DNA from 2 places in the Arsenicicoccus sp. oral taxon 190 genome. Region 1 is predicted to be linked to the other one. Evidence: riboswitches for the same ligand, from Rfam matches in the RefSeq annotation. Region 1 holds a riboswitch; the other holds the start of a gene.
What was found. Region 1 has a riboswitch for FMN ahead of ribD (bifunctional diaminohydroxyphosphoribosylaminopyrimidine deaminase/5-amino-6-(5-phosphoribosylamino)uracil reductase RibD). Riboswitches for the same ligand answer to the same signal wherever they lie in the genome.
Positions count from the first base shown of each region.

Region 2: it holds a riboswitch for FMN, as region 1 does, so the genes downstream of both, ADJ73_RS00495 (ABC transporter permease) here and ribD (bifunctional diaminohydroxyphosphoribosylaminopyrimidine deaminase/5-amino-6-(5-phosphoribosylamino)uracil reductase RibD) in region 1, are expected to answer to the same signal.

Region 1 covers NZ_CP012070.1:2,777,512-2,786,680, forward strand. The annotation lists gene ADJ73_RS12950 (alpha-glucosidase) at 67-1,752, opposite strand; gene ADJ73_RS12955 (HAD family hydrolase) at 1,789-2,406, shown strand; gene ADJ73_RS12960 (HNH endonuclease signature motif containing protein) at 2,511-4,238, opposite strand; FMN riboswitch at 4,439-4,570, shown strand; gene ribD (bifunctional diaminohydroxyphosphoribosylaminopyrimidine deaminase/5-amino-6-(5-phosphoribosylamino)uracil reductase RibD) at 4,725-5,768, shown strand; gene ADJ73_RS12970 (bifunctional 3,4-dihydroxy-2-butanone-4-phosphate synthase/GTP cyclohydrolase II) at 5,768-6,997, shown strand; gene ribH (6,7-dimethyl-8-ribityllumazine synthase) at 6,999-7,511, shown strand; gene ADJ73_RS12980 (VOC family protein) at 7,495-8,244, opposite strand; gene ADJ73_RS17205 (acVLRF1 family peptidyl-tRNA hydrolase) at 8,257-9,169, opposite strand, start outside.
Region 2 covers NZ_CP012070.1:98,059-107,227, forward strand. The annotation lists gene ADJ73_RS00460 (tyrosine phenol-lyase) at 1-181, shown strand, start outside; gene ADJ73_RS00465 (uracil-DNA glycosylase) at 221-1,048, opposite strand; gene ADJ73_RS00470 (hypothetical protein) at 1,186-1,635, opposite strand; gene ADJ73_RS00475 (hypothetical protein) at 1,632-2,276, opposite strand; gene ADJ73_RS00480 (PadR family transcriptional regulator) at 2,273-2,605, opposite strand; gene ADJ73_RS00485 (hypothetical protein) at 3,058-3,960, shown strand; gene ADJ73_RS00490 (ABC transporter substrate-binding protein) at 4,067-5,116, opposite strand; gene ADJ73_RS00495 (ABC transporter permease) at 5,156-5,935, opposite strand; FMN riboswitch at 6,055-6,186, opposite strand; gene ADJ73_RS00500 (Ppx/GppA phosphatase family protein) at 6,261-7,226, opposite strand; gene ADJ73_RS00505 (DUF501 domain-containing protein) at 7,223-7,762, opposite strand; gene ADJ73_RS00510 (FtsB family cell division protein) at 7,857-8,366, opposite strand; gene eno (phosphopyruvate hydratase) at 8,572-9,169, opposite strand, start outside.

The DNA of each region.
Region 1 (9,169 bases):
CCGCACCCCCACGACGGGGGTGCGGGCCTGCTGGCGTCACCCGGCGGTGCAGCCCAGCGGTGTCACCTAGCGCCGTCCGGCCCGGCGCAGGACGACGGACTCCCAGCCCGCCAGCACGCCGTCGCAGAGAGCGGTGTCGCTGGTGGCGATCACCACCTCGGCGTCCTGCCACCCGTCGAGCAGCTCCTCCGGCACGGCCAGCGGCTCGCGGGTGAACGACGCCAGGACCAGCAGCTGCGTGCCGTCGCTCGACCGCGTGTAGGCCCACAGGTCCGGGTGCTCCATGGCGACCGGCTCGATCCCACCGCGCGAGACGACCGGCTCGGTGTGCCGCAACGCGATCAGCCGCCGGTAGTGCGCGAAGACCGACTCGGGGTCCTCGACCTGCGCGGCCGCGTTGATCTCGACGTGGTTGGGGTTGACCGCGATCCACGGCGTCCCCGTCGTGAAGCCGGCGTGCGGCGAGCCGTCCCACTGGACCGGGGTGCGGGCGTTGTCGCGGCCCTTGGCCCGGATGCCGGCCAGCAGCACCTCCGGCGCCACGCCGCGCTCGCGCGCCGCCCGGTAGTAGTTGAGCGACTCGATGTCGCGCAGGTCCTCGAGGCCGGCGAAGGGCATGTTGGTCATCCCGAGCTCCTCGCCCTGGTAGACGTAGGGCGTGCCGCGCAGCAGGTGCAGGACGGTGGCCAGGGTCTTGGCGGACCGGACGCGCCATACGGGATCGTCGTCGCCGAAGCGCGACACCGCGCGCGGCTGGTCGTGGTTGTCCCAGTAGAGCGAGTTCCAGCCGGTCTCGGCGAGCCCCACCTGCCAGGCCATCAGCGACTGCCGGACCCGGGGCATGGTGAGCGGCTGGACGTCGAACTTCCCGCCCGGCCCGCCGTCGAGGTCGACGTGCTCGAACTGGAAGACCATGTCGACCTCGCGCCGGGCGGGGTCGGTGTAGTCCCGCGCCTGCTCGATCGTCACCCCTGGCATCTCCCCCACCGTCAGGTAGGCGCGCGGGTGATCCGCGAAGACCTCGCGGTGCATCTCCTGCAGGTAGTCCTCCAGCCGCGGGCCGCACGCCACGAGCGGGAAGCCGTTGCCGAGCTCGGCGCCCTCGGCCTGCTCGCCGTCGGGCAGCCCCGGCGTCTTGGAGATGAGGTTGATGACGTCCATCCGGAAGCCGTCGATCCCCCGGTCCATCCAGCGCCGCATCATGGCGCAGACCGCCTGCCGGACCTCGGGGTTGTCCCAGTTGAGGTCCGGCTGCTTGCGGGAGAAGAGGTGCAGGTAGTACTGCCCCGTCGCCTCGTCGAACGCCCACGCGGAGCCGGAGAAGAAGGACTCCCAGTTGTTGGGCTCGTCGCGCCAGAGGTACCAGTCCCGCTTGGGGCTCTCGCGGCTGGACCGGCTCTCCACGAACCACGGGTGCTCGTCGCTGGTGTGGTTGACGACCAGGTCCATGACCAGCCGTATGCCGGCGTCGTGCGCCCGCTCGACGAGCTCGGTCAGATCCGCCATCGTCCCGAACACGGGGTCGACGTCCTCGTAGTCGCTGATGTCGTAGCCGTTGTCGTCCATCGGCGAGCGGTAGACGGGGCTGAGCCAGATCACGTCCACGCCGAGCCGCTGCAGGTGGTCGAGCCGGTCGATGATGCCGCGCAGATCCCCGATGCCGTCGCCGTCGCTGTCCTGGAAGGACTTCGGGTACACCTGGTAGACGACGGCGTCCTTCCACCAGTCGCCGGGCAGGTCGGTCTGCAGCATTGGTCCTCCGTCGATCGGGTGCGCGATGATCAGCGTATGACGACCCGCACCGTCGGCTTCGACCTCGACCAGACCCTCGTTGACTCCACCGAACGCATCGTGGAGTCCTTCCGTTCGGCCTTCCGAGCGATGCGGCTGGCCGACGTGGCCCCGTCGGCGTTCACGCCGTGGTTCGGCTACCCGCTGGAGGAGATCCTGCGGCACGTCGCCCCCGGCGTGGACCCGGCCGCGTTCGTCCCGCACTACCGGCACGCGTACGACGTCGAGCGCCCGGGGCAGGCGGGGCCGATGCCGGGCGCCCGGGCGGCACTGGAGTGGTTGCGGGACAACGGCTTCCGCGTCGTGGTGGTGTCGGCGAAGCACCACCCCGTGGTCGAGGTGGCCCTCGCCGACGCGGGGCTCGGGGACCTCGTGGACGCCTACTACGGCGACCACTTCGGGGAGCAGAAGGCGATCCCCCTGCGGGAGGAGGACGCGGCGTTCTACGTCGGCGACCACGTGGCCGACATGCACGCTGCCTCGCTCGCCGGCGTGACCGGCGTCGCTGTCGTCTCCGGGGCGCACGACACGCGGGCCCTGCGCGAGGCCGGGGCCGGGGCGGTCATCGCGTCGCTCACCGACCTGCCGGCCACGATCGAGCGGCTGCTCGACTGACGAGCCTCCCGGTCAGTCCGGCACCGGCTCGACGGCGCGGATGGGGGTCGGCCTGACGCGCGACGCCGATGGGTGGCATCGGATCGTTCCGGCTGCCCGGCGCGTCAGGCGGCGTGGGAAGGGGGATCGCCGGGTTCGACGCGAGGTGCGTCGCGAGGTGCGTCCCGAGGTGCGTCGCGGTGCTCGTGGGGTGCGCCGTCCAGGTGCTGGCCCGTCCGGGTGGTCACGTGCAGCCGCCCGTCGGCGTCCAGCTCGTAGTGCCAGTGGCCCCGCGTCTTGAGCTGGTGGTGGTAGCGGCACAGCGTCACGAGGTTGGCGGGGCTCGTCGGACCCTCCGGGTAGGGGGTGACGTGGTCGAGGTCGCACAGCTCGGCTGGACGGGTGCAGCCGGGCAGGCGGCACGTGACGTCGCGGGCCATCACGTCGGCCCGCATGGTGGGTGTCGGCACGTAGGTCTTGCTGCTCCGCTCGAACAACGTGCCGGTGACGGGGTCGTGGACCAGGCGGTGCCAGGTGCTGTCGGGGCGGAGCGCGATCTCCCTCGCGAGGGCCGCCGGGATCGGGCCGACGCCCGCCAGGTGGCCGGGGTCGTCCCGCAGACCCAGGAGGGTGAGCAGGTCCATCCGCAGGTCGACCCGGGCCGGTGCTCTGGTGGTGGCGAGGGCGGCGGCGGTGCGGCTGATCTCCTCCGCTGCGTGGCGGGCGGCCTCGGCACGTTCCTGCTCGCTCCGACGCCACGCCGCGTCCCCCGCCTCCTGCACGAGGTTGGCGAACGGTGCACCCGGGTCGTAGCCGTACGGCGTGGCGCCGTCTCCCACAGGCGGACCGCCGGAGCCCCGGGCGGCCGGGGATGCCGGGGCAGGGCCGGGTACCTCCCTGTCGTCGGGACGCGTGCCTGCGGCTGGAGCAGGCCAGGTCCTGGGAGGGACGTGGGGCTCGTGCGCCGAGCTGGCGGCGTCCGACAGGTCACCGGGCACGGTGACGCCGTGCGTGAGCAGGGCGAGCGCGATGTCCGCCCGCAGCTGTGAGAGCCGGCGTTCGTCGCCGTTGTGCTTCGCGGCCCGGGCGAGCTGCTCGATGCGAGCCCTTGCTGCCGCCACCTGGTCGGGATGGCCGCTCAGGCCGAGCCGCGCCACGCCGTGGTCGTCGACGCCGGTCCACAGGTCTCGGCTCTCGAGGCGCCGTCGGCGCTCCTGCTCGGCGGTGCGCTCGCGTGAGGTCTCGTGCACCACGTGCCGGCGCAACCGGGCGCGAAAACCCGCGTGGCTGAGCGTGGCGGCGGCGGACAGGTCGTCGGCGGCGAACCCCCTCTTGGGGGCGAGCACCGCGCCCAGGACGCGGGCCGCGGCCGGGTCGGTCAGGCCGTCGGTCTCGTCCCGCACCCAGGTGGCCCGCTCGAGCGTGGTGCGGCCGCGGGACAGCGCGCTGAGCACGGCCCCCAGGAACTCCCCCGGTGCCGCCGCCAGCCGGGATCGTCGCTGGACCTCGTGCAGGCCGAGGCCGGTCGCCGTCACGATCTCGGCGTTGGCCACGCGGTGGCCCTCGGCAAATGCCCTGGCGGCGCGGGTCGGGGACGGTTCGGGTCCCGCGTGCGCGCTCACGTCGGCGGCCACACTCTCCTGGAGCGCGGCGTGCGCGGTGATCGCCACGGCGTGCAGGTAGCCGGTCAGCCGGTGCGCCGCCACGACCCGCGCGAGAGCCTTCGCCTCCCGCGCCTCGTCGGGCGCCCCGCGCGTGCTCGCGGGGGGTGTGTCGGTGGCGGCCGCCAGGATCGTCTCGAGCGCCTCGACGACGACGTCGGGCAGACCGAGAGCACAGGTGTCGATGATCATCTGAGACCTCCCCTCCCCAACCACAACGCCCCACCGCGGGACCTGGTCCCAGGATACCTCTCCCGGGGCGGCAGGGAAAGGGGTAGGGGTGACATTTTCGCAGGTCAGAGCGGGTGCGAGCCCGCCATGAGGTGCTGCCCGCGAGACGGCGCGGCGGCCACGCCGAGCTCCGTCCCAGGCGGCTGTGGCAGACTCGGGCGTACGCGCTCCGGGGTCGGTGCAATTCCGAGCCGGCGGTGACAGCCCGCGACCCGACCACCTCTCGAGGTGGTCGGTTGACCTGGTGGAACTCCAGGACCGACGGTGAAAGTCCGGATGGGAGGCAGCGCGAGAGGTTCCCCTGCCCAGGGGTGCCTCGACGCAGGGTCGTCCTGCGGTCGGCGGTGCCGTATGCCGCCTCGGCCGCCGGCTCGCCCCTCGCCGTCGTCCCCGGAGCCTGCACAGGCCACGGCAGCAGCGACGAGCGAGACGAGCGAGAGGGACCCGATGTCCGACGACCAGCACCAGCGCGACCTGCTGCTGCTCCGACGCACCGTCGCGCTGGCCGTCCGCGGCCCGGCCGCCGACCCCAACCCGCGGGTCGGGTGCGTGGTCGTGGACCGCCACGGCGAGGTCGCGGGCGAGGGGTGGCACCGCGGCTCGGGGACGCCGCACGCCGAGCTGGCCGCCCTCGCGGCGGCGCGAGCCGCCGGGCACGACCTGGCGGGGGGCACGGCATACGTGTCCTTGGAGCCGTGCAACCACACCGGCCGGACCGGACCGTGCGCCGAGGCGCTCGTGGCGGCCGAGATCGCCCGGGTCGTCTACGCCATGCCCGACCCGGACCCCATCGCGACCGGCGGGGCGGACACCCTCGCCCGGGCGGGCATCACGACGGAGCTGGTGCCGCTGGCCGAGGCCACCAACCTCAACGACGGCTTCTGCCACGCGGTGACCCACGGGCGCCCCCTCGTGACGTGGAAGCTCGCAGCCACCCTGGACGGACGCTCGGCCGCCGCCGACGGCTCCAGCTGCTGGATCACCGGGGAGACCGCCCGCGCCGACGTGCACCGGCTGCGGGCCACCGCCGGTGCCGTCGTCGTCGGCACCGGCACGGTCCTGCGCGACGACCCGCGGCTCACGGTGCGGGCGGCGGACGGGTCCCTCGCCGAGCGCCAGCCGTTGCGCGTCGTCGTCGGTGAGCGCGAGATCCCCGCCGACGCAAGGGTGCTCGACGACGGTGCACCCACCCTGCGGATCCGGCACCGCGACCCTGCGCTGGTGCTCGCGACCCTGCACGAGCACCGGGTCCGCCACGTCTGGCTGGAGGGCGGCCCGACCGTCGCGGCCGCCTGGCTGCGCGCCGGCGTCGTCGACCGGGTGATCGCGTATGTCGCACCCGCCCTGCTCGGCGCCGGCACCCCCGCCGTCACCGACCTCGGCATCGCCACCATCGAGGAGGCGCGCCGCCTCACCACGACCGACGTCGCCGTCCTCGACGGGGACGTCCGCATCACCATGTCGACCGCCCCCGGACCGAGAGGACGCTGATGTTCACCGAGTCACCCGTCGAGGACGCCCTGGACGCGCTGCGGGAGGGCCGACCCGTGCTGGTCCTCGACGACGTCGACCGTGAGGACGAGGGTGACGTCGTGCTGGCCGCGCAGACCGTCACCCCGTCCTGGCTGGCCTGGACGATCCGGCACACCAGCGGATACCTGTGCGCGCCGATGCCCGAGGCGTGGGCGGACCGGCTCGACCTGCCGCTCATGGTGACGCGCAACGAAGACTCGCTGCGCACCGCCTACACCGTCACCGTGGACGCCGCCCGCGGTGTCACCACCGGCATCAGCGCGACCGACCGGGCCACGACCCTGCACGCCCTCGCCGACCCCGCCGCGCTCCCCCACGACCTCGTCCGGCCCGGGCACGTCGTCCCGCTGCGAGCCCGCGACGGCGGGGTGCTGGTGCGCCGCGGCCACACCGAGGCCGCCGTCGACCTGTGCCGCCTGGCGGGCCTGTCCCCCGTCGGCGCGATCGGCGAGCTCGTCCACGACAGCGGCGAGATGATGCGCGCACCAGCGGTCTTCGCCCTCGCCGCCGAGCACGACCTGCCGGTGGTCACCATCGCCGCGCTCGTCCGCCACCGTCAGGCCCACGACCGGGTGCGCCGGCAGGCCCGGACCGTGGTGCCGACGCGGCACGGGCGGTTCGCGGCATACGGCTATCGCGACGAGCTGACCGGAGCCGAGCACCTGGCGCTGGTGAGTCCGCGGGGCCTGGGCGAGGCGCCGTTGGTGCGGGTGCACTCCGAGTGCCTGACGGGCGACGCGTTCGGGAGCCTGCGGTGCGACTGCGGGCCGCAGCTCGAGCACGCGCTGGCGCGGGTCGCGGCCGAGGGCGGCGCCGTGGTCTACCTGCGTGGGCACGAGGGGCGCGGGGTGGGGCTGCTGGGCAAGCTGGCGGCCTACCGCGAGCAGGACCTCGGGGCCGACACCGTCGAGGCGCAGGAGCTGCTGGGGCTGCCGGTCGACGCCCGGGACTTCGCGGCGGGCGCGGCGATCCTGCACGACCTCGCCATCAGGCGGGTGCGGCTGCTGACCAACAACCCGGGCAAGGCCGACGCGGTCCGCGCCGCCGGCCTCGACGTCGTCACGGTCGAGCCCAGCCACGTCGGCGCCAACCCCGACAACGAACGCTACCTGCGCACCAAGCGCGACCGCCTGGGACACCTGCTCCCGGCGACCTCCCCCACCCACCAGCTCGCCCAGGAGGCATGACATGGCCGGACACGGCTCACCCACCCTGACCGTCGACGGCGCCCGGCTGCGGGTCGCGGTCGTGGCCTCGTCCTGGCACGACCAGGTCATGGGCGGGTTGCTGGACGGCGCCGCGCGAGGCCTCGCGGACGCCGGCGTGACCGACGCGGACGTGGTGCGCGTGCCGGGCTCGTTCGAGCTCCCGGTGGCCTGCGCCCGCCTGGCACCCTCGTACGACGCCCTCGTCGCGCTCGGCGTCGTGATCCGCGGGGGCACCCCCCACTTCGACTACGTGTGCAGCGCCGCGACGCAGGGGATCACGGAGGTGACGATGCGCACCGGGGTGCCGGTCGGGTTCGGCCTGCTGACCTGCGACGACGAGGCCCAGGCGCTCGACCGGGCCGGGCTGGCGGGCTCGCGCGAGGACAAGGGGCACGAGGCCGCCACGGCGGCGGTGGCGACGGCGGTCGCGCTGCGGGACCTGGCCCCGCGGGTCGTCGGCTCACCTAGGAGTACACCTAGGCCAGGCCCGTGACCGGGTCCCGGCGCGTGAGGCAGTAGGTCAGGCCGGCGGGGTCCCGCATGACGTGCCACCACGCGTGCCGCTGGACGACCTCCGCGCCGAGGCTCGTGTGCCGGGCGGTCGTCCGGTCCAGCAGCTCGGCGTCGGCCCCGACCGCGAGGTCGAGGTGCGCGCGCCCCGACTCGTCGTCCCCCTGCAGTCGTTGCACGAGCAGCTGGACCGAGCGCGGGTCGCCGGCGCGGCGCAGCAGGGTGAACTCCTCGTGCCTGGTCCCGTGCTGCACCTCCCACGCGGTGAGGCCGCTCCAGAAGGCCAGCTCTTGGTCGTGGTGATCTCCCGGCACGTCGAGGCACACCTGGTCCACCCGCTCGCCAGCGACGGGCGGTGGCAGCTCCGACTCGCCGTGCGAGGCGACGCAGCACAGGCCGATGCCGGCGGGCGAGCGCAGGACCACCAGCCCCGGCTCACGGTGCTGCACGCTCGCGCCCAGCGACTCGGCGCGCCCGGCCAGCCCGTCGACGTCGGGCGAGTGCAGGTCCACATGCACCCCGGGCGGGCCCTCCCGCAGGCCCTGGATCCGCAGCTGCGGATCTCCCCGGCGGGGCAGGAAGGTCGCGAACTGCCCGGCCTCCCCGCGGCGTGCGGACAGGCGGGTGCCGGTGGCAGCGCACCAGAAGTCGGCCGCCGTCGCCATCCGGCTCGCCGGCACGTCGACGAAGGCCGTCACCCAGCCGATCGCGGTCATGGCCGGGATCCGTCAGCCGCGCCAGGCGGGGTCTCGACCGAGCAGCGCCACGAGCTGGTCGGTGCGATCGCGGGAGTCCGTGGACACCGGCGCACCGAAGATCCCCTCGACGCCCCCACCCGAGGTGGTGCGGTTGGCGTAGCCGAGACACTCGTCGACCGCCTCGGGCACGAGCGAGACCGGCACGCCGGCCCCTCGCGCGAGGTCCCACGCGTGCACGGTCAGGTCGACGAGCATCTGCGAGGCGTACTCCCGCACCGGGATCGAGCCCGAGCTCACCGACACCTGCTGGTCGTCGTCCGTCACGGCGCCGAAGGCCAGCACCGAGCTGGTCTGTGCCGAGCGCCAGGCCGCCACGGGGTCGTCGCCGAGCACGTCGCCGTCGAAGGCGTCGCCCACCTGCTCGACGGTCTCGCCACCGAGCAGCCGTGGCGCCCAGAGGTGCTCGCCGGTCAGGTGGTTGAGGACGTCGCGCACCGTCCAGTCCTCGCAGGGGCTCTGACGGTCCCAGGCGTCGGCGGGTATCCGCTCGACGAGGTCGGTCACCGCGGCAGCGGCGGCGGGGATCAGCTCACGGGCGTCGGACATCGTCTCTCCGGTCATGCCCTCCACCATGCCACCGCCTGCCGGGGCTGTGCCGCTCGGCTCCGTGACGGTGATGCACACCCCGCGCGCCCGCCTCAGCTCCGCGCGCAGGATCGCGTGGGTCGGGTCCGGTATGCCGAACGCCTCCCGTCTCGCCAACCCCCGCCACGCGGCGAGGCGGGGGTCCGCGAGCACCTGCTCGGCGAGGGCGCGGTCACCGCCGAGCACCACGGCCTCGACCCACCCCCGGCCGAGGGGCTCGGAGAGGCGCACGAGCTCGTCGGCGACGTGCCGCACCAGCGCGTCCGCCTGGTTGCCGCGTCGTCGCTGGTAGCGCTGC
Region 2 (9,169 bases), 850 kb from region 1:
CATGGACGTCGTGGCCGACGCGGTGATCGCCGTATGGCGGCGGCGCGAGTCGATCCGGGGGCTGCGCTTCGTCTACGAGCCGCCGACGCTGCGGTTCTTCACGTCGCGGTTCGAGCCGCTGCCGGCCTCCCCGCTGCCCGTGGCCGAGGGCTCCCGCGAGGACCACGCGCTCGCGCACTGAGGCTCGCCCAGCGGGCCCACCCGACGTGGTGGGGCGGCGTCAGACCAGCCGTCTCACCACGTCGTCGAGCATGGCCTCGGTCAGCCGGCCGGTGAAGGTGTTCTGCTGGCTCACGTGGTAGCACCCGATCAGGCGGATCTGCCGGCCCCGCGCGGTGACCAGGGTGGCCTCGGCGCCGTGGCCGAAGCGCGGCGCCGGGCGCGGGACCGTCCAGCCGAGACGGCGGGCGGCGCTGATCGCCTGCGCCCACCCGATGCCGCCGAGCGCGAGGACGCTCACGAGATCCGGCTCCACGAGCGTCAGCTCGCGGTCCAGCCAGGGGGCGCAGGTGGCCTTCTCGTGAGTGGTGGGCGCGTTGTCCGGCGGGGCGCAGTGGACCGGGGCGGTGATCCGGATCCCCGTCAGCTCGAGGCCGTCCGCAGCGTGGACGCTGGTCGGCTGGTTGGCGAAACCGGCGCGGTGGAGGGCGGCATACAGCCAGTCCCCGCTGCGGTCACCCGTGAAGATGCGGCCCGTGCGGTTGGCGCCGTGGGCGGCGGGGGCAAGGCCGACGATGAGTGCCCGCGGCCGCGGGTCGCCCCAGCCCGGCGCGGGGCGCCCCCAGTAGGGCTGGTCCGCGAACGCCGCCCGCTTGGTGCGCGCCACCGTCTCGCGCCAGGCGACGAGGCGCGGGCAGGCGCGGCAGACGGCGACGCGGGCGTCCAGCTGCGCCAGCGACCGGGCCGACCCGGCCAGCCGCACCACGTCGTCCGGTTCGGCGGCGCGCGGGGTGCGCGGCCGGGAGGGGTCGCCGGGCCATCCGGTGCCCGGCGGCACCGGCGAGGGGTGCGGGTCGCCCGTGCCGGGGTGCAGTCGCGGCTCACTCATCCCCCCACCCTCCCACCTACCGGCGGCCGCAGGATCAGCCGGGGTTGCTTCACCAGGCTGATCGAGCGGCCGCCGGTAGGCGGATCAGCCGGGGTTAGCTCACCAGGATGATCGGACCGAGGCCGGTCGATCTGTGGTCAGGGACGCACGGGGCCGGAAGAGAGGCTTGCGGTGGGCGTGGGGGCCGTCGTCGCGCCGGGGGGGCCACTCGGGCCAGTCGTCGGACTCGTCGCCGGTGGCGGGGTCGGGGGCGTCGGACCCGTCGTCGTCGTGGGGGACGCGCTGGGGCTGATCGTGGCCGTCGGCTGCTCCGCCAGGAGCGACGGCAGCGACGCGGGCGGGCGCCAGGACTGCTCCCCCCGGTCCAACACCTCCTGGGTGGGGTGCCAGGGGTCACCGCCGGCCACGGCGCGCGGCACGACGTTGGGCTGCTGCCGGCCGTACTCGTCGGCCGGCGCGACCCGCTCCTCCTCCGGGCGCACCACCAGCGGCCGCCCAGCCTCGTCGAAGAGCCGCGCCTGCGGCACCGGCCGACCCTGCTCGTCGTAGACGAAGACGTTGGAGACCTGCGACCCGTCGTTGCTCACCCCGGCGCCGACACCGGCGCCTGCGCCTGCCGCAGCAGGTCGTCGGGGAAGCCGTAGAACCGGTCGACCAGCTGCCCGGCGAAGACCAGCGCGACCAGGACGCCCACGGTGTCGAGCAGCCCCATGGTCACGGCGGTGGCGTGGGAGCGCTGCCGGCGCCGCAGCCCGAGCCAGACGCTCACGGGGACCGCGACGAGCAGCAGCAGGACGCTCACCGGGGCACCCACCCCGAGGATGCCGTGGAGGCACCACACGGCCAGGAACGCCCGCGCCAGCCACCACGCCGGCCGCAGCGTCACGAGATAGTCCTGGGTGGCCCGCAGCCACGTATGCCGTTGCACCGTCTCGGCATACGCCGCCTGCAGCTGAGCCGCGGCCTCCCGCATCCCCCTGATGCGGGAGGCCACGGCGGATCGTGGGGGCAGACCGGCGGCGGCCCGCAGCTCGACGGCGTAGTCCTCCGGCTCGCCCAGGCGCGCGAGGAGCGAGCCTGCCTCCGAACGGATCTCGGCGAGGTCCGCCTCCATCCCAACGGTCAGCTCGTCGAGGTCGTCGGCGCGCAGGTCGTCCAGCGCCCGCCGGACCCTGGTGACGTAGTCCCGGATCTCGTTGTCTCCCAGCACGATCGTGTCGCCACTCATGCCACTGCCTCCGCGTCCTTGAGCAGGTCTTCCATGGTCCCGGCGAAGGCGCGCCACGTCTTGCCCTGCCGCTCGAGGGTCGCGCGCCCCTCCTTGGTGATGCCGTAGTACTTGCGGTGCGGTCCCTCGTCGCTCGGGACGACGTAGGAGGTGAGGGCGCCGCCGGCGAAGAGGCGGCGCAGCGTGCCGTAGACGCTGGCCTCCCCCACGTCCTCGAGCCCGGCCGCCCGGATGCGTCGCACCACGTCGTAGCCGTAGCCGTCCTCGCGGGCCACGACGGCGAGCACGGCGAGGTCGAGCACCCCCTTGACCAGCTGGGTGGTCTCCATGTGCACCTCCTGGTTCTTCGGTTCGCAGACTACCGTGGATAGCGCAATAGCGTCCAGAGCGGAATACCGGGATATGAAGAACGCCCGCCCGGACCGTGGCGGCGGAGTCGGTCCGGACGGGCGTCCGGGGCATCGCAGTCGGCGACGCCCCACGTGGACGACGTGCGTCGCGCCGTGAGCAGGGGCGCAACGCACGCCGTTGACCGCCCGAGGGGGTGGCGGCCGGGCTCGGCGTCCTGCCGGAGCCCTGGGAGGGCCGAGAGGTACCGCGGGGATCCACTCTCGACCTGACGTGCTGGGGTGGTGCCACCGTAGGTTCCCGCCCGTCGACCCGGAAAGACCACGTCCAGGCCGGGGCGCTACCGTGAAGGGCGTTCACGGCTCTCAGCACGGCATTCACGGGCCCGGTGCCCCCGTCGGCGAGAACCTTCACGAGCTGCGGGAGGAGGCAGATGGACCAGCCAGCAGGGACCTCCCGCTTCGCGGCGGCACTGGAGGAGGCGTTGTCGCGACGCCGGCTCCCGCTCGCCCGGGTGCAGGCCCGGCTCGCGGCCGTGGGCCTGCCGGTGGCCGTCAGCACCCTCAGCCAGTGGCAGCACGGGCACCGGGTGCCCCGGTCCCCGCGATCGCTCGCCGTCGTCGACGAGCTCGAGCGCATCCTGGCGGTGCCGGCCGGGTCGCTGCGGCAGCTGGTGGACGAGGCCGACGACCGCCCTGTGCCGGGAAGGCCTGTGGTGTCCTACGCCGAGGCCTACGACAACCTGCTCGAGCAGCTCGGGATGCAGGCCACCCCGCCGCTGGAGATTCTCGGGGCGCACGACCGGATCCTGCTGGACCACCGGGGCAGCCTGGTGAGCCGGCGCACCACGATGGCGCTGCGCATGACCGCCGCCACCGACCGTCAGGCCATCGCGCACGGGGTCGACCCGGGCGGCGACGTCGACCTGGTGCGGATCACGGCGATCGCCGGGTGCCGGCTCGGTCGCGTGGTGCGCGACCGAGCGGCCGGGGTCGTCGTCGCCGAGCTGCACTTCGACCGCCGACTCTCCGCCGGCGAGACGGTGGTGCACGAGGTCGAGATCGAGGACGGCAACGACGCCCTCGCCCACGACTACTTCCGGTGGTCGCTGTCGGAGATCCCGCTCCTGGTCCTCGAGGTCACCTTCGACCGCCGGCTCGTGCCGACGACGGTGCACGAGTTCGCCCGCCGCCGCTCGGACGCGCCGGACGCCGAGACCCGTGAGCTGTCCCTGGCCGGCGGCGACCACGTCCACGTGGTGCACCAGCCGGCAGCCGCCGGGGTGCACGGGATCCGCTGGTCCTGGCCCGAGCACCGCGCCGCCGGCGGCGGCTGATCGCGACGCCGGCGGCGCATGACCGGGACGCCGGCGAGTCCGTCGACCGTCCCCGGCGGCCGTCCCCGGCGGCCGTCCCCGCGGCCGTCCCGTCGGCCGTCGACGCTCAGCGCGACACGAGCTCCGTGGTCATCGCCTGCGAGGCGGGGACGTCCCGCGTGATCAGGCCCTGCGAGCGCATGAAGGTCGACATCGCCTGCCACTGGCTCGGCACCAGCTTGCCGGTGACCGTGCCGCCCGGCCCGAGCATGACGGCGGTCGTGGCCTTCAGGGTGGCCCGGGCCGTCGTGGCGGCCTTCTCCTCCCCCAGGTTGGGCACGAACGCCGCGGAGTCCTTCATCGCCCGGTCCGGGTCGTCCTTCATGGTCTGGATGCCGTCGAGCATCCCGTCGGCGACCGACCTCACGGTGTCCGGGTGCGCCTCGAGGTAGGCCCGCGTGGTCACCAGCGAGATCGACACCAGCGGCACGGAGCCCGAGCGCGTCAGCGGGACGGACCGCACCTTCAGCCCGGCCAGCCGCATCTGCACCGTGTCGTTGTTGCTGAACCCGGTCACGGCGTCGACCTTGCCGGTCGCCAGCGCGGCCTGGGAGGTGTAGCCGATCTCGGTGACCGATACGTCGTCGGCGGAGATCCCCGCGTCCTTGAAGGCCGCCAGGGCCCCGAGCCAGGAGGCGCCATACCGGCCGGGCACGCCGAGGCGACGTCCTCGCAGGTCCGCAGCCGTCCGGATGGGCGAGGACTCGGGCACGACCAGCTCGACGGGGTACGTGCGGTAGTAGGAGGCGACCGCCACGAGGTCCAGGCCCTTGGCGCGCGCCTCGACGAGCTCGTCGCCGCCGGCGATGAGGAGGTCCTCCTGGCCGGAGGTCAGCGCGGTGAAGAGCCCCTCCTGGGTGCCGTGGTGCCGCACCGACACATCGACCCCGCGGCGGCTGAAGTAGCCCTCCTTAATGCCGATGTACCACGGCGCGAACTGCACGTTGGGGATGTAGCTGAGGCCCACCGTCGCGCGGCCGCCCCCGCCCCCACCCCCAGCGGAGGCGCTCGCGCCGCTGCTGCGGACGACCGCGCCGTCCCCGCCGCCGCACGCGGACAGGGCGACGACGGAGGCGAGTCCGGCGGCCGTGAGGAACGATCGGCGGCTGATGGTCACGGGGGGTGGTCCTCTCGGTGGATGGATGGGTGGCGGGGGTCAGCCCCGCGGGGTGTCGCGGACGTCCGCGACGATGGTGGAGCGTCGCTCCACGACCTGCAGCAGCACGTATGCCGTCGCGGCGATGGCACAGAGCATCCCGATCACCGCGAACATCCCTGCCGTGTCGACGGCGTCGCGCTGCAGGGTGAGGAGCGTCCCGAGGCCCTGGCCGCCCATGACCATCTCCCCCACGACGGCGCCGGTGATGGACAGGGTGAAGCCGTTGCGGATCCCGGCGAGGACGTTGGGCAGCGCGAGCGGCGCCTCGACGTGGCGCAGCAGGTCCCAGCCGCCCGCGCCGTCGATGCGCGCGGCGTCGACGACCTCCTGGGGCACGTGGACGAGCCCGACGACCGAGGAGATGAGGATCGGGAAGAACACCATCAGCGAGCACAGCGTGACGATCGCGGTGAAGCCGTAGCCGACCCAGAGCACGAGCAGCGGGGCGAGGGCGATGGCGGGGATGGCCTGCGTCGCGCCGAGGAAGGGCGTGATCGCGGCGTTGGCCCAGCTCGACCGGTGGACGAGCACGGCGAGCGGCAGCGCGACGGCGGCGCCGAGGGCGCAGCCGCCGACGGCCTCGGCGAGCGTGAGGCCGACGTAGGGCCAGACCGTCGACCCGGAGAGCATCCCCGCCAGCCGGGCGAGCACCTCTCCGGGACCGGGCAGCACGAAGCCGGGCAGCCCGGAGAAGGACACGGTCAGCTGCCAGGCCACCAGCAGGACGGCACCGAGGACCAGCGGCGCGAGCAGGCCGCGGCTGCGTGGGCGGCTCATCCTCACCTCCGGTCGACTCCAGGCCACGTATGCCGCGTCCGGGGTCACCGTCGGTCGACGGACGCGCGCCCGCGCGGGGTCGGGCAGGACGATCGTCCCGGCCGACGCCACGTCGACGCCGCGTGCTGCCTCCCATCCGGACTTTCACCGTCGGTCCTGGAGTTTCACCAGGTCAACCGCCCACCTCGAGAGGTGGTCGGGTCGCGGACTGTCACCGCCGGCTCGGAATTGCACCGACCCCGGAGCACGTGCTGGCGACAGTCTAGGCGCTGAGCGGGCGGTCCCGGGCCGCGGTCCGGCGGACGAGCCCGGACCGGCGTCACCCTCAGGGTGCGGCGAGCCCGAGGCAGACGCCGTCGAGGATGTCCCGCTCGGAGACCACGACCACGGGGTCGGCCCCCGCGGCGACGACGCGCTCCACCACGCGGCCCCACAGCAGCGCCCCGGCGGCGATGACGTCGACCCGGCCGGGGTGCATGAAGCCGAGCGCGGCGATCTGCTCCCGGGGCATCCGCACCAGGTCCTCGCAGGCGCGCCCGATCTCCTCGGCACGCGCCTGCGACAGGTGGATGACCCCGGAGTCGTAGTGCGGCAGCCGCAGGACGTGGGCGGCGACGGTGGTGACGGTGCCGGCCACCCCGACCAGCGTGCGCACCCCGGCGAGGGGGACGGTGGCGAGGGCCTCCTCGAGGTGGGCGTCGACGTCGGCGAGCGCCGCGGCGACCTCCTCGGAGGTGGGCGGGTCGTGGTGCAGGTGGCGCTCGGTGAAGCGCACGCAGCCCATGTCGACCGAGCGGGCGGCCTCCACGTGGGTGGTGCCGCGCACCAGCTCGGTGGAGCCGCCGCCGACGTCGACGACGAGGTAGGGGCCCGGCACCCCGGCCGCGGCGAGGTCCCCGGTGGCCCCGAGGAAGGACAGCTCGGCCTCCTCGGCGCCGCTCACGACCTCCGGCGACAGGTCGAGGTCACGGAACGCCCCCTGCACCCCGGCCGCGAAGTCGGCGGCGTTGCTGGCGTCCCGCGACGCCGAGGTGGCGACGAACCGGGCCCGCTCGACGCCGAGACGGTGGCAGTCCTCGGCATACTCCTCGCACCGGGCGAGCGCCCGCGCCATCGCGGCGTCGCTGATGCGACCGGTGCGGTCGACGCCCTCGCCCAGCCGCACCACCTCCATGCGGCGGGTCACGTCGTGGATCGCGCGGGTGGCCGGGTCGACGTCGGCGACCAGCAGGCGGATCGAGTTGGTGCCGCAGTCGATCGCCGCGACCCGGTGAGCAGCGCCCGGGCTCATCGACGCTGCCAGCCGTCCTCGGTCTCGACGACGCACAGGCCCGGGGACCACCACTGCCCCACCGCCGCCACCGCCTCGTCCCCCAGCGGGTTGACCCCCGGGCCGGCGGCGAGGGCGTGGGCGGCGAGGACGTGGAGGCACTTGACGCGGGTGGGCATCCCCCCGGCGGAGACGCCCTCGATCTCGGGGACGGAGCCGAGCTCGGCCCGGTCGGCGAGGTAGGCCTCGTGCGCCTGGGCATGGGCGGCCGCGAGCTGCTCATCGTCCTGCAGCCGCGCGGTCATCTCGCGCATGACCCCCGCGGCCTCCAGGGTGGACAGCGCGCCGGTGAGCCGCGGGCAGGTGGCGTAGTAGGTCGTCGGGAAGGGCGTGCCGTCGGGCAGCCGGGGTCGGGTGCGCAGCACGTCGGGTCGCCCGCAGGGGCAGCGGTGGGCGACCTCGACGACGCCGCGGGAGGACCGGCCCAGCTGCGCCTGCACGGCCTGGGCGTCGTCGGGGGTGAGCCCCTCGGGCGGGGTGGCCTCGCTGCTGGTCACGGCGGGGTGCTCCTTCCGACCCGCGAGGTGGGGTCCGTATGCCGCCGGGCCCGCCGCGCGTCGGGGCAGCGGCTGTCCGCCCGGCGAGGGGTGGTCAGCGGCGGCTGGTGGGGCTGGTCGCGCCCGGCCGCGCGGACGGGGTGGAGGTGGCGGGTGCGGGCTGGGTGTTCTGGATGTGCGGGGTGGAGCCGGGCGACGTCGTGGCTCCCGGTGCCGCGCCGAGCCGGTCGGCGGAGTCGAGGGAGGACCACACCTGGCCGTACCACGGCAGGTCCTGCGACGCGAGGTCCACGCCCACCACCTTGGCGTCCACCGAGGTGCTGCGACCGCTGTCGGGGTCGAGCACGGTGTAGCTGGTCTCCCCCGGCTTGACGAAGTGCAGCCGGGCGCGGATCTGCTGCTCGACATACGCCTGGTCGTCCCACCGGGCGCGCTCGGCGGACAGGTCCTGGACCTGCCGCTGCTGCTCGACGATGGACCGCTGCAGCGACGTGATCTGGTCGCGCTGCTCGAGGTATCGGCGCAGCGTCGGCACCAGCATGATCGCGAGCATCACGACGATGGCGGCGAGCCCGGCCAGCCGCCGCAGCGTCGCCGGGCGCATCCGCCGGCCGCTACCGCCTCCGCTGCCTCCACCGGCCCCGCTCTCGCCGGCCGAGGAGGTCCGGCGGGGGCTGGTGCCGGGGCGGCGGGCCTGGCCGGAGGCCCCGGCAGGTCGCCGCGACGCCCCGGGGGCAGCACCGGAGGAGGGACGCCTCGCGGTGCGGGGCGTCCCTCCTCGGGAGCTGCTGGACGGCATGGACCCCAGACTAGGCGTTGGCGCCCTTGAACCGCGGGAACGCGCCCGCACCGGCGTAGACCGCGGCGTCGTCGAGCTCCTCCTCGATGCGCAGCAGCTGGTTGTACTTAGCCACGCGCTCGGAGCGGGCCGGGGCGCCGGTCTTGATCTGGCCGCAGTTGGTGGCGACGGCCAGGTCGGCGATGGTGACGTCCTCGGTCTCGCCGGAGCGGTGGGACATCATGCAGCGGTAGCCGTTGCGCTGGGCCAGGTCGACCGCGTCGAGCGTCTCGGTGAGCGAGCCGATCTGGTTGACCTTGACCAGCAGCGCGTTGGCGGTGTCGCTGGCGATGCCGCGCTGGAGGCGCTCGGGGTTGGTGACGAAGAGGTCGTCGCCGACCAGCTGGACCTTGTCACCGAGCTGCTCGGTGATGGCCTTCCAGCCCTCCCAGTCGTCCTCGTTGAGCGGGTCCTCGATCGACACCAGCGGGTAGGCCGCGACGAGCTCGGCGTAGTAGGAGATCATCTCGTCGGCCGACTTGGTGCCGCCCTCGAAGGCGTAGGAGCCGTCCTGGAAGAACTCCGAGGCCGCGACGTCCAGCGCCAGCGCGATGTCCTTGCCGGGCTCG